3 regions of the Pseudoalteromonas sp. TAB23 genome follow, and region 3 is predicted to be linked to each of the others. Evidence: predicted binding sites of a transcription regulator. Region 3 holds the regulator's gene; each other region holds the start of a gene.

Region 1 (5,048 bases), on a different contig from region 3:
AATGTGGATTTAAAGTCATGTTTACACAAGTTGAAAAGTTTGCACCATGGTAATCAACTAATCCAAATGAGTCTATTCTTGCGTGTCGTGAATCAACATAGCGAGTTCGCGATGTAATAGTTCGTCATCAGCTAAGTTTAGCTCTATTAAACGCTTTAAATAAGTAATGCTGTCTATATCAATATGGTGGCATTTTAAACCAATATGATCCGCTTCTATATGGCACACCACAACCTCCATTTTTATTTCTATTTCGCTTTGAGGCAGCGAAAAACGCAGAACAGCTTGGCTATTTTGGTTGCCAATAAAAGCATCACATTTAGTGATTAATGCGCCATGCAAAGATACATCAAGTAATTTACATGGGTATTGGTGATCATTAAAAATCACTTGTGCATCGGTTGAAAATAAAACACGAGAAAACTGACGACGATTTTGCATAACCTAATTTAGCCTTACTGTTTTTATAATAAATTAAGCATAGCGGGTAATTCTCTACATGCTAGCAGGATATGCTCCTGTAATGCTGGTGGCATAAAAAAGCCCCGCATAAATGCAGGGCTTAGTATTACTGTAATAAATTAGCTACAGTAAATATTAACCAATTTTTTTGTACTTAATACGTTTAGGTTCAGTTGCTGCTGCACCTAGTGTCTTTTTAAGCCACTCTTCGTATTCAGTATAGTTACCATCAAAGAAGTTAATTTGACCTTCGTCGCGGTAATCTAAAATGTGCGTAGCAATACGGTCAAGGAACCAACGGTCATGCGAGATACACATTACACAACCAGGAAACTCTAAAATAGCGTTCTCTAGTGCACGTAGTGTTTCAACGTCCAAGTCATTGGTTGGCTCATCGAGTAGTAACACATTGCCGCCAGCTTTTAATAACTTAGCAAGGTGTAAACGGTTACGCTCACCACCTGATAGGTCTTTAACAAACTTTTGCTGATCGTTACCTTTAAAGTTAAAGCGACTTACATACGCACGGCTTTGGAACTCAAAGTTACCAATTTTTAGTACGTCTTGGCCGTCTGATATTTCTTGGAAAACAGTTTTGCTTTCGTCCATACCGTCGCGGAACTGATCAACAGTAGCAAGGTGTACGCTTTCGCCAACGGTAATGCTACCGCTGTCTTGCTTTTGCTCACCACTGATCATTTTAAACAGCGTTGATTTACCCGCGCCATTAGCACCAATAATGCCCACAATGGCACCTTTTGGCATACTAAAGCTTAAATCGTCAATTAAAACGCGATCGCCAAAACTCTTACGAAGATTTGTTACTTCAAGTACTTGGTCGCCTAAACGCGGGCCAGGTGGAATAAACATCTCGTTAGTTTCGTTACGTTTTTGGTAATCAGACTGCTGCATTTCAGTAAACTGAGCCATACGTGCTTTTGACTTAGCTTGACGACCTTTAGGATTTGAACGAACCCATTCAAGTTCTTGTGCAATTGATTTTTGACGTGCTTTTTCAGATTTTTGTTCTTGCTGTAAGCGCGCATCTTTTTGTTCAAGCCAAGAAGAGTAGTTACCTTCCCATGGAATACCTTCACCACGGTCAAGCTCCAATATCCAACCCGCTACATTATCAAGGAAGTAACGGTCATGCGTTACCGCCACAACAGTGCCTTCGTAATCGTGTAAGAAGCGCTCTAACCATGCAACCGACTCAGCATCCAAGTGGTTAGTTGGTTCATCGAGAATAAGCATGTCTGGTTTTTCAAGCAATAATCGACATATAGCAACACGACGACGCTCACCACCTGAAAGGTGCTCAATTTTAGCATCCCACTCTGGCAGGCGAAGTGCATCAGCTGCGCGTTCTAAAACGTTGTCGATGTTATGACCATCGTGCGCCTGAATAACAGCTTCAAGCTCGCCTTGTTCTTTTGCAAGTGCATCAAAGTCAGCGTCTTCCATGGCGTATTCGTTATACACTTCGTCAAGACGTTTAAGTGCGTGTTTAACTTCGCCAACAGCTTCTTCAACAATTTCACGAACTGTTTTGCTTTCGTCTAAAACAGGCTCTTGCGGTAAATAACCAATTTTTGTACCAGGCTGAGGATGTGCATCACCTTCAAAATCTTGGTCAACACCGGCCATAATACGTAGTAACGTAGATTTACCAGAACCGTTTAAACCAAGCACACCAATTTTAGCGCCAGGAAAAAAGTGTAACGAAATATCTTTTAAGATAGTGCGCTTAGGTGGCACAACCTTAGATACTCGACTCATCGAGAATATAAATTTATCAGGTAAAACCATGGAGGAAAGCCTTCAAATAATAATAAAAATTTCAATGTTGTATTGTAGTGGCTGACGGGTGAAACAGTCAACGAATGCTGTATAGAACAATACGCTTACCTAAGCGGTACTTTGTTTTGATTGCTCGTTTAAAACACTACTATTACAGGATTTCTATTATGTAAAATTCTGTAATCTATTGTTTTATATTGTTCAAATACATTCCATTTTTAACAAAAGTGGTACAGTATATTTACAAGCTGTAAAGTATAAGCAAGTTATATAGGCAGGCCACACTTAGTTTGTTGTTAGACATCATATTATTAAATATTACAAAGATTTAAAGGAATGAACATGAAAATAGTTACAAAGTTAGGGGCATTACTTTTAGGTTTATACTCATTTTCGAGCCAAGCAGACATACTCCATGTAAATGGTTATTACCAAGGAATAGGGATAGGGTCTACGCAAATTGATGTATACGAGAGTGATAGCATACAGTTTACAACGCTTTATGGCCGGTTTGGATATCAGTTTTCGCGATACTTTGCATTAGAAGGGCGTATAGGTTTTGGGTTAAATGATGAGTCAACTCCTCTAAACGGAATTGTTTACACTCAGAACCCACAGGACGGTTCGCTTAGCTCAGAATTCATTAAGAGCGAAATCGATTCAAGCCTTGATTTGCAAACAAGTATATTTGTAAAAGCTAATTATCCAATTTCATCTCGAGCTGATGTGTTTTTATTTGGTGGCTATGGTAGAAATAAATTAAGTTACAATGAAGGCGACTTAAAAAACCTTGCAGAATCAATAACTGGTACAGATACAAATTCTACGTTAATAACTGAGCAAAACTACGACGAAGGCGGCGTAACGTACGGAACTGGCGTTGACTTTAGGTTAACTCAACGCTGGCAATTAAGCGCTGAATACCAATATTTTGATACAGATGAAGGCGATATTTACGCACTTAATTTATCTGTGGTTTACCGTTTTTAACTGTATATGCGCTACTCGTTTTTAGTAGCGCTACTTCCAAATATTAAAGCTGGTTATTTTATAATAGAGGCGTTTTTCCTCATACATACCACCTCGGTAAACCCTAATTTAATAGAATGAATAAATTTCATTTAGACATCTATACATCTAGAGGTTGATATTTTTTACTTTCAGTTCATAATTAACTTTCGGTTTTTATGAGCAGGAGTAAAAATATGCCAATTACAGTAAAAGACGAGTTGCCGGCAATTGCACGTTTACGTCAAGAAAACGTATTTGTAATGCCAAAAAGTCGTGCAAAAACGCAAGAGATACGCCCAATGCGTTTGGCTATTTTAAACTTAATGCCTAATAAAGTAGAAACCGAAGTTCAGTTTATTCGTTTGCTTGCCAACTCGCCTTTGCAAGTAAACGTAGAACTACTGCGCCTCGACACTCACCGCAGTAGCAGTAATTCAGAAGAGCACCTTGATACCTTTTATCGTTATTTTTCTGAGGTTAAAGACAACAATTACGATGCGTTAATTGTAACCGGTGCGCCACTTGCCCATTTAGAATACGACGATGTAGCGTATTGGGATGAGCTAAAGGTTATTATTGATTGGGCTGAGCAACATGTTACCTCTACGTTATTTTCGTGCTGGGCAGCACATGCAGCGCTATATCACCGTTACAATTTAAAGCGCGATTTAAAAGACGACAAACTGTGTGGCGTATTTACCCACCAATGTTACTTTGATCACGGCGCACTGACTCGCGGATTCGACGACACCTTTTTGGTACCGCACTCACGCTACGGCCACATTGATATAAATAAAATAAACGCCTGTGATGAGCTAGTTGTACTGGCAGGTTCTGAGCGAGTAGGGGCTTACTTACTTAAAAATAAATCGGGTAGCCAAGTGTTTATAACCGGCCACCCAGAGTACGACGCCGACTCGCTAAAAGCAGAATACGAGCGCGATTGTAAAAAAAGCCCTAATGCACCAAAGCCCGAAAATTACTTTCCGGATGACGATGCAACTAAACAACCTTCAAAAACGTGGCAAAGCCATGCTTTTTTACTTTTTTCGAACTGGTTAAATTACTACGTGTACCAAACCACACCGTATGATATTAATTTAGTTAGCCAAGACGTGAGGACTAACAACTATGCCGAATAACGCTCCTACAAATAATAAGCAAGCCGAAATAAGCGCCGCATTAAAAGAACGCATTTTAATTTTAGATGGCGCTATGGGCACCATGATCCAAGATCATAAGCTAGAAGAAGAAGACTATCGCGGAGAGCGTTTTAAAGACTGGCATGTATTAATTAAAGGCAATAACGATTTATTAAGCCTAACCAAGCCCGATTTAATCACTGATATTCATCGTGGTTTTTTATCAGCGGGCGCCGATATTATCGAAACCAATACGTTTAACTCGACCACTATTTCGATGGAAGATTACGACATGGCAAACCTAAGTCGTGAAATAAATCTAGAGTCGGCTAAATTAGCACGCGCCATTTGTGATGAATTTACGGCTAAAACGCCAGAAAAACCGCGCTATGTAGCCGGTGTTTTAGGGCCGACAGCTAAAACGTGTTCAATTTCGCCAGACGTAAACGATCCGGGTTACCGAAATGTCACCTTTGATAAGCTGGTTGCTGCGTATATTGAATCAACACTTGCATTAATGGAGGGCGGCGCCGATTTAATACTAATCGAAACTATATTCGACACCCTTAACGCAAAAGCGGCCTCGTTTGGCGTAGAAGAAGCCTTTGAGCAAGCAGGGCGCACATTACCAGT
Region 2 (5,048 bases), on a different contig from region 3:
ATGGTGGCGCAAGTATTGGCCCTCAAATAAAAGCACTTAAAACAGCGCAAGTTATAGTGGCAACACCTGGGCGTTTGCTTGATCATATAGTTAAAGGCAGTGTGGTACTTTCAAGCGTAGACTCCTTAGTGTTTGACGAAGCTGACCGCATGCTTGATATGGGGTTTATTGATGAAATTAGACGTATATTGCGACATATCCCGGGCGATCGCCAAACTTTACTATTTTCAGCTACGTTTGATGACAGCGTGTTTGAACTCAGTAAAAAGTTACTTAAAAACCCAGAGCTAATTGAAGTTGATAAACGTAACTCAGCTGCGGTTGAAGTAGAGCAAGTTATTTACGCTGTAGATGAGGATCGTAAGCGCGAACTTGTATCGCACATGATTGGCATGAAAAACTGGCGCCAAGTGCTTATTTTTACTCGCACAAAACAAATGGCTGATCAGCTTGCTAAAGAAATGTGTAAAGACGGTTTAAAAACCGAATCAATCCATGGCGACAAATCGCAAGGCGCACGCGACCGTGCATTGCAAAACTTTAAAGAAGGTATTACACGCGTACTTGTTGCAACTGATGTAGCTGCGCGTGGTTTAGATATTTCTACACTTAGATACGTAATTAACTTTGAACTACCTTACATTGCCGAGGATTACGTGCACCGTATTGGCCGTACTGGTCGTGCTGGTGAACAAGGACTTGCTATGTCGCTGGTAAGTCTTGATGAGCAATGGCTGCTAGAAGAAATTGAAGTACTACTCGATACGCGTTTAACGCCGCAGTGGTTAGAAGGTTACGAGCCAGATCCTAATAAAAAGCCAAAAGATAATCGTAAAAATACTAACAAGTCGCGAAAAGATCGCGATAAAAAACGCATCACTGGTAAAAGAGAGCCAAGTAGACGTCGTAAATAATAGCTTTTACTTTGTTTTTTTGCCTATACTGGAGCTACTAAATAGCCGAGGTAAAGCAATGTTTGAAATTGATCAATGGGCATTTTCTGGTATTGATGGCCAAATATCTTTGCATAAATGGCAAAAAACAATCGACCTTATAACGGGGCTTTTTTCAGCCCCGTCTGGTTATATAGTTCAGGCAACAAGCAAAGGCTATCGCGTTGTTATTAGAAGTAACGAGGGTGGATCTAACTTTGAGACCAACCCTATACTCCCTCCTCAAACTCCTCTGTTTTGTCGCCACGTAGCTGAAACTAACAATACATTATATGTTAATGATGCAAGTAATAACGATACATGGAACACCCTACCAGAAGTAGTTGAAGACGGTGTTGAATCCTACCTAGGTTTACCTATTCATTGGCCTGAAGGCGAAGTGTTTGGCACGTTATGTTTAAAAGACACTAAAATAACAAGCTATACCGATGAATATTTTGAACTCATAGAACAACTACGTGATTTAATTGAAGACGACTTAGCGCTTGTGTATAGCTATGAGCAAATGCGCGAAATAGCCATGTTAGACTCATTAACGAATATTTATAACCGCCGGGCACTTAGCTTACTCGCTCAACAAAAACTTAACTTAGCACTGCGTTTAGGCTTTGACGTATGCTGTTTGTTTATTGATATAAACGACTTTAAAAAATTAAACGACACCTGCGGACATGAAGTAGGCGACAAAGCCTTAATTATATTAGCGGATACGCTAAAAACGCATTTAAGAGATGCCGATATAGTAGGGCGCTTAGGTGGCGATGAGTTTGTTGCAGTAATGCAAGTAAGCGATAAGAGTAAAATTAATTACATCATGGATAAAATTTCGACTGAGTATTCAAAAGCCTTACTCAAAGAAGACGTTTGCGATTTATCGCTTAGTATTGGTTATAGTTTTACTAATAAACAAAAGCAGCCCTTTGAAGCGCTATTAAATGATGCAGACCACGCAATGTATAAAAATAAACAAGCGTATAAGCTTGCTAAAAAAGCACAATTATAAAAGGAGGTTCGTCATGACTCATGCCACACAAACTTGGCTGGTTTTTTCTGCGATAGGTTTTATTTTTTCCTTAGCAATAATAAGCTTATTTGAAACGTTCCCTAGCAATCTAATGAGGGAATAATTTTTGGTGTTATGTGCTCCTCTATGGGGTTTGCCTTAAAAAGGCTTGAGAGTAATAACCAAAAACACCTTCAATAAATAGCTTAAGCTGCAAATCTTTACTTGTATTTATTAATTAATTTTTCAAAGAACGGACATAAAAAAGCAAGCCGTGAGGCTTGCCAAGAAGGGTGTTAATTAGCTCTAACCTAGCTTTTAAGCTATTAGCTTTTCCGCAAGGTTCAATTCCATAATGGCTTTTAATAAACGGTATAGGTTAATTGACGCGTCAATTTCTTCTTTACGGTTTGTTAAGCTTTCAATATTTAAGCCCAGCGGTACATCTAAATGCGCACAGCTTTTAAGTATTAAGTCGAGGTTTTCGCGGCAAATACGTACCGATTCGCTTAATGTATTGTCTGCATCAAGCATGCGCCATTTAGTTGCCTCTGGCACTGAGATACCCAACCATTGCATAAAGTCTAAGGTTTTTTCACCGCCGCACGGGGTAAACGTTAATATAATACGTTGAGGTGTAATACCCTGTGCTTTACATGTACGTGCGTAGCTAGTAATTAGCTCTATAGTCGCTTGTGCGTCGTAAACAGCTTGCGATATAAAAAACTGACAACCTTGTGCTGTTTTTTCTATTAATCGTTCGTGCTCATTTCGTTTACTTGAATGGCGCTCGGCAATCGTAACGCCACCTAAAAAGAAATCATCTGATTGCTCAGCCAATGCTTTATACGCATCTGGCAGGCTTAGCTTTATATCGCCTATCGATGATGGGCTACCTACTAAAACAACATTTTGTAAATCGTAGTCGTTTTTAGTTTCACTTAGCCAATCTTTAAATTCGCCTACGCCACGCTGCGCCACACTTTTATAAGTAATCACATCTTGTGCAGATAAATTACGAAGTAAATGGCTGTATTCACGCGGATCAACGGTTTGTTTAAACGCAAATGGGCGGTCTTGATTAGTACGGCTGCTTTCGTCTTGAATGTCGTAAATTATCACGCCGTCGTATTCAATTTCGTGTAAGCGACCTAATAGCTTTTCTGCAATGATTTTTAATTGCGCTTTATCGGTGCCAATTTTAGGCGGGGTAGTACCAATAAGATAAACACCTTGATTGGTGTCCACTATCTTCTCTTTTAGTGATAAAGCCATAATCCTCATTCCAGCTAAGTTTGTTTTGATGGATTTAATATAGCAGCCATTTAGACGTCTAGATAGATTTATTTAATGAAAGTTTTTCAACTAACATGATGTTTATTCATATTGCTTGTTCCCATAATTTATAATTGACACAGTTGTTTACATAATAAATTCCCTTTGGGCTCTTATATTTATTGGCTTTGGGGCATAATCGAGGGTGAGTTAGTGATAAATCTGACAACAAATTTGCTCAATTTAAAAAGGGACAACAATGAAATTTAAATTATTAGCAACCAGCTTAGCGGTATCGCTGGCGTTAACGGGTTGCGCCATGCAACAAAACCAAAGCACGCAAACAACAGCACAACAAAAACAAGTAAATAAAGCTGATGAGGGTGTTTTTTCGCAAGATTATTTAATTGAAGAGCTAGAAAACGGCTTACGTGTCATGGTTGTTAAAACCGATTACCCTGATGTAGTGTCGCTGCAAATTCCGGTATCGGTTGGATCGCGTAACGAAGTTGAAGAGGGCAAAACAGGCTTTGCTCACTTTTTTGAACACATGATGTTTAAAGGCTCACAAAAATACCCTGAAGATGTGTACTCAGACATATTAAAAAATTCAGGTGTTGATAACCGCGCTTATACAACAAACGATTTTACAAACTACCATTTAAACTTTTCAAAGCAGCATCTTGATAAAGTACTTGAGCTTGAAGCTGATATTTTTCAAAACTTAACTTACACCGAAGAGCAATTTAGAACAGAAGCACAAACGGTAAAAGGTGAGTACTTAAAAAACAACGCGAGTCCAATTCGTAAATTATTAAGCGCTGTACGCGAAGAAGCGTTTGATAAGCACACGTATAAACACACCACTATGGGCTTTTTTAAAGACATAGAAGCCATGCCAGATCAAATGGCGTACGGGAAAGAGTTTTTTGCTAAGTTTTATAAACCTGAGTATGTGTCACTTGTTATTGTGGGCGATGTAGATCCACAAGCAACAATGGCAATGGTTAAAAAGCATTGGGGCAGCTGGAAAAAGGGTAACTATGTTGCTGACATTAAAGCAGAGCCTGTTCAACAAGCACCAAAATATTTGCACCAGCAAGATGAAGCGCTACCAGGGCATTGGTTACTTGTATCTTACAAAGGCGCTGCGTGGGAGCCTGCTAAAAAAGACAGAGCGGCACTTGATTTAATCTCACAGCTTTATTTTTCAAATAATTCAGATTTATATCAAGAGCTAGTGGTCGACAAACAAATTGCCAGCCAAATGTTTACCTATAACCCAGAGACTAAAGATCCGGGTTTATTACACGTATTTGTTAAAGTAGAAAATGCAGATGATTTAGCCACTGCACGCGATGCCATTAACCGAACTTATGCAAAAGCACGCACTGAGCTTGTTGATGAGCAAAAGCTCAGTGATTTAAAATCGAACCTTAAATACAGTTTTATTAATGGCTTAGACTCATCGCAAGCGATTGCATCAACTCTTGCCAGCTACATGCATTTTGAGCGTGATCCTGAGGTTATAAACCAGCTGTATAAATCGGCAGATAACATTACCAGCGCAGATATTAAAGCCGTTGCTAATAAATACTTTACTGATAACGCACGTACCACATTAACAATGTCGGCACTTGATAAAGCCCCAGGTTTTGAGCAAGAAGTTAATTTAAATGCGCTTACTGCAAAGCTTGAACAAGCACCTGCGGCACCTGTATTTAAAGTACTTGATAAAACGAATAGCTCGCCATTAATTGATGTTAACTTTTTATTCAATACCGGTGCGGCTGCCGACCCACAAGGCAAAAAAGGTG
Region 3 (5,048 bases):
CACCCGCTTCTAAACGTGCTGTTGCCTCCATACCTGCGTGCGTCATAGTTGCAGGGTGACAAATCAAGCTCTCTACGCCACCTAGTGACTCAGCTAAACTAAACGTTTTAAGACTAGTTAAAAATGCCGCAGCGTCATTTATATCGCCTTTAATATCAAAACTAACCATGCCACCAAAACCAAGTTGCTGTGCTTTAGCCAGCTCATGTTGAGGATGTGACTCAAGACCTGGGTAGTAAACTTGGCTTACATATTCAGAGCTTTCAAGATACTTAGCTATTGCCAGTGCATTTTCTTGATGCTGCCTTAGACGCACATTTAAAGTACGTAAACCACGAAGCGTTAAATAGCTATCAAAAGGCGCACCCGTAATACCAATGTTATTAGCCCACCAAGCAAGCTCATTGCCTAACTCTTGTGTTGCTGCAATAACAGCGCCGCCTACTACATCTGAGTGTCCGTTAATGTATTTAGTGGTTGAATGCACCACAATATCTACACCAAACTTAATAGGGTTTTGTAAGGCCGGCGACAAAAACGTGTTATCTGCAGCCACCAATGCACCGCATTGCTTTGCAATATCGGTAACCGCTTTAATATCTGTTAAACGAAGTACTGGGTTACTTGGGGTTTCTATCCAAATAAGCTTTGGTTTAATTACTAAAATTTGTTGAAGGCTTTCTTCTTTTGTTAAATCTAATATTTCGAGCTTTAGTAGTCCGCGTTTTTGTAAAGATGTAAATAAACGATAGCTGCCACCATAACAATCATGTGGAATTACTAACGTATCGTCACTATTAAGTAGCTGAGTAGCTAAATGCACGGCAGCCATGCCTGTAGCTGTAATTATGCCACGAGCGCCACCTTCAAGCTTAGCAAGCGTCTCAGCTAAAATATCACGATTAGGATTACCGCTACGACCATAATCATACTCACGCTTAGTATCAAAGTCGGCAAACGAATAAGTAGTCGATAAATAAATTGGCGGTACCACCGCACCATGATGTTTATCAGCATCAACGCCGTTACGTACAGCAATGGTCGCTTTGTTTTTTTCGCTCATATTCGTCACCTGATTAATTTGGATGTTTAGACGTCTAAAAGAGTAAGTTATCCGTTTTGATAAGTCAAAGTATTTTAAAGCTCTAGATGGCTAAAAGTAGAAGGGGCCTCTGCGAATAACACATTTTAGCTCACAAAAGTGTGCTTATCTTTACACCTACAATAGGCTTATTAAGATAGATCGGTATCTATTATTTGACTATCTTTTTTAAATCGATAGAATTTCACGCATATTTACACGCTTTTTATACCGTGTGAGAAATTAATAATCTGAGGCAACGATACATCTTATGGCTAAATGGAATGGTGAGTATATTCACCCATACGCAGAACACGGTAAAAAATCAGAGCAAGTTAAAAAGATCACCGTTTCGATCCCGCTAAATGTATTAAAGGTATTAACTGACGAACGTACACGTCGTCAAATCAATAACCTTCGCCATGCTACAAATAGTGAATTGCTATGTGAGGCATTTTTGCATGCTTTTACTGGCCAACCTTTACCAAATGACGATGACTTACGTAAAGATAACGCCGAAAAAGTGCCAGAAGAAGTTAAAAAAATAATGCAAGAAATGGGTCTAGAAGTACCCGTTTTAAACGAAGAATAAATATTACAAAGACAAAAAAACCTCAGTAATTACTGAGGTTTTTTTATGTCTAAATTTTATTGCATAGCTCTACTGTATAGATTTACTGCATATAGTTTTCAGGTAGCTCAATTTGTGCAACACCTGACTCAATAGCAGCAAGTGCAACAGCTCTTGCTATACGCGGCAGTAAACGTGGATCCATTGGTTTTGGAATAATATACTGCGCACCAAATTCTAGTTTATCTACACCAGCGGCTTTTAAAACTTCTGCAGGTACTGGCTCTTTGGCAATACTTCGAATAGCATCTACTGCAGCAATTTTCATTTCATCGTTAATAGCGCTTGCACGTACATCAAGCGCACCACGGAAAATAAACGGGAAACATAAAACATTATTAACTTGGTTAGGGTAATCAGAGCGCCCTGTTGCCATGATTAAATCGTTGCGTGCGCCGTGCGCAAGAGCAGGATCAATCTCAGGATCTGGGTTTGAACATGCAAACACAACTGGTTTTGCAGCCATTAGCTTTAAATCTTCAGCCGCTAATAAGTTAGGGCCAGAAACGCCTACAAATACATCTGCATCTGCAATTACATCTTGCAATGTACGCTTATCGGTATTATTAGCAAAAAGCTGTTTGTATTCATTTAAGTCATCGCGGCGAGTATGAATAACACCTTTGCGGTCAAGCATATAAATGTGTTCACGCAGTGCACCACACTTAATTAACAGCTCCATACACGCAACAGCGGCAGCGCCTGCACCTAAACATACAATAATTGCATCTTCAATTGACTTACCTTGTACTTCTAGCGCATTTAACATACCAGCAGCCGTTACAATGGCAGTACCGTGTTGATCGTCATGAAAAACAGGAATGCTACAACGCTCTATTAATGCTTTTTCAATTTCAAAACACTCTGGTGCTTTAATATCTTCAAGGTTAATGCCACCGAATGTGTCGGCAATATTGGCAACCGTATTAATAAAGTCTTCTGTTGTTTTGTGCTTAACTTCAATATCGATAGAATCAAGCCCTGCAAAACGTTTAAACAATAACGCTTTACCTTCCATTACAGGCTTAGAAGCTAAAGGACCTAAATTACCAAGGCCTAGAATTGCAGTACCATTAGTAATAACCGCAACCATGTTACCTTTACCAGTATATTTATAAGCATTTGCAGGATCTGCAGCTATTTCACGTACAGGTTCGGCAACACCTGGGCTATACGCAAGTGCAAGATCATGAGCCGTTTCAGCTGGTTTTGTAAGCTCAATGCTAATTTTACCTGGTACGGGATGTGAGTGGTAATGTAGTGCTTGTTCACGAAAGTCAGACATAACGCGATTGTATCCTGCAATTTAAGTTAAAGTGAGAGATGGAGTCTTGGGGTACGATACCCTTATTATTTTTAAATTCCAAGCAATATCAGGTCTATCCTGTTATATGCTATATCCTTTAATTTTAAGAGGTTTTTCAGTAACTTTGCAGGATTATATCGACATTTAATAAATAAAAATTCACCTAAAAAGTAAGTTTTAAGGTGCTTTTATACCTATCAAAATCTTATAAAATGTATACTTAAAGTAACAGCATAAACTTAGAATAACAGCCTACTACCCTACTTTAAAAACAGATAAGCCCACGTTAGCTACTTTTATCAACCTAGTTAAAAATTGTACTATTTAAAATATAGAGAATATCTATCGATTTGTCTGTAAAGGATTATGCATACTCAGAATAAGAATAGGAAATAGTTATGCAAAAGGAGGGGATAGTTAAAATCAACGAAATAATACCAATCTGCTTATATATGGGGTCTATTTAACGTTAAGAAAATTACGCTAGAACTAGGCAAAAATTTTTGTATCTAGTTGTTTTAAATAAAAAAATTTTAACGACGTTATGGTGCAATTTAATTCGTTAAATTGCTCAAAGATTTATGCAGGTTGGTTTAAGCTAATAAATAACAAATTTTAGGCACAAAAAAAGCACCCTAAGGTGCTTTTTTTAACTAAACAGCAATAATTACTTCTTGCTGGCAAGTGCACCGAAGCGCTTGTTGAAGCGATCAACACGTCCGCCAGTGTCTAAAACTTTTTGCTTACCAGTGTAAAACGGGTGACACGCAGAACATACGTCTAAGTGAATGTCTTTACAAAGAGTTGAGCTAGTTTCGAATTTATTTCCACATGAACATGTTGCAGAAATTACTTCATACTTAGGGTGAATACCTTCTTTCATAGGAACCTCTAGTTAAGGCCGCATCGCTCTCCAAACCCGGAGTTTGGCACCATACGTCGTTAAAACAAATTTGTTGGTGGCGGATTTTATCCAACAACCTCCCCCCACACAAGTATTTATTTATATTTTTGCCAAAAAAGTGAACAATCTCTTTCTCAAGCACTATTGCTAGTAGGTTTTTAGCGTTATTTTTAGTACATTACAGCATTAATTTTACGGGTTGAGTTGTTATGAGTTTTGTTGAAGTTGCTATTAAAGTTCCGCTTCCACGCACCTTTGATTATAAAATAGAAGAACAGCTCAGTGGCTTATCAACTCCTTTACTACCTGGCATGCGGGTTTTGGTACCTTTTGGTAATCAAAAAAAAGTAGCGGTTGTTCTGGGTATTAAAAGCAGTACCGACGTCCCTTTAAATAAAATTAAAAATATTATAGAGGTAATAGACGACGCCCCTATTTTAAGTGCCCAGCATTTAGAACTCCTTAGCTTTACTGCCCGCTATTATTGCTATCCATTAGGCGAAACTATTCATATAGCGCTACCTGGTGCACTTCGCCAAGGTGAATCGCCTGATAAAACCAGTATTAATATGGTTGCCCTGACAGAAAAAGGTGCAAAAGTACCGTCATTAAAAGCTAAAACACAGCTCAACCTATTAAAGCAGTTATCGCAATCAGGTAAGTCATCATTAACTGAGTTAAAAGCACTGGGCTTTAGTAAAAAAACAATAGATAGCTTAATAGATAAAGAACTCATAACACAAACTATTGAGCACGATAACCAATGGCAAAGTGTTGCTCCAACCGTCGGTAGTAAACCAGTACTTAATAAAGAACAAGCGGTTGCTTGCACAGCTATAAATCAAAGTACTGGCTTTAGCAGCTTTTTATTAGAAGGCGTAACGGGCAGCGGTAAAACCGAAGTGTATTTACAGTGCCTAGAAGAAGTACTCAAACGTGGCGAGCAAGCCCTCGTACTCGTGCCCGAAATCGGCCTAACACCACAAACCGTAAACCGTTTTCGCCGCCGCTTTCCTGATACACCCATTATGCTTTGGCACTCTGCACTTACCGACAACGAACGCTTACAAACATGGCGCTTTTGCGAAAAAGGCAGTTGTGCGATAGTTATTGGCACACGTTCGAG

What was found. Region 3 encodes MetJ, which represses methionine synthesis genes. Its sites were predicted from a motif close to TAGACGTCTAGACGTCTA; they were not measured.
Positions count from the first base shown of each region.
Region 1: the regulator MetJ is predicted to act here: its motif matches at 3,385-3,402, upstream of metA (homoserine O-succinyltransferase).
Region 2: the regulator MetJ is predicted to act here: its motif matches at 3,275-3,292, upstream of L654_RS0121170 (methylenetetrahydrofolate reductase).

Region 1 is NZ_AUTP01000299.1:56,698-61,745, forward strand. It holds gene L654_RS0118960 (histone deacetylase) at 1-19, opposite strand, end outside; gene L654_RS0118965 (PilZ domain-containing protein) at 73-441, opposite strand; gene ettA (energy-dependent translational throttle protein EttA) at 598-2,271, opposite strand; gene L654_RS0118975 (porin family protein) at 2,605-3,252, shown strand; gene metA (homoserine O-succinyltransferase) at 3,468-4,415, shown strand; gene L654_RS0118985 (homocysteine S-methyltransferase family protein) at 4,405-5,048, shown strand, end outside.
Region 2 is NZ_AUTP01000324.1:5,793-10,840, forward strand. It holds gene L654_RS0121160 (DEAD/DEAH box helicase) at 1-914, shown strand, start outside; gene L654_RS0121165 (sensor domain-containing diguanylate cyclase) at 973-1,956, shown strand; gene L654_RS0121170 (methylenetetrahydrofolate reductase) at 2,275-3,231, opposite strand; gene L654_RS0121175 (pitrilysin family protein) at 3,491-5,048, shown strand, end outside.
Region 3 is NZ_AUTP01000215.1:13,977-19,024, reverse strand. It holds gene metB (cystathionine gamma-synthase) at 1-1,063, opposite strand, end outside; gene metJ (met regulon transcriptional regulator MetJ) at 1,353-1,673, shown strand; gene L654_RS0111705 (malic enzyme-like NAD(P)-binding protein) at 1,756-2,997, opposite strand; gene rpmE (50S ribosomal protein L31) at 3,686-3,901, opposite strand; gene priA (primosomal protein N') at 4,132-5,048, shown strand, end outside.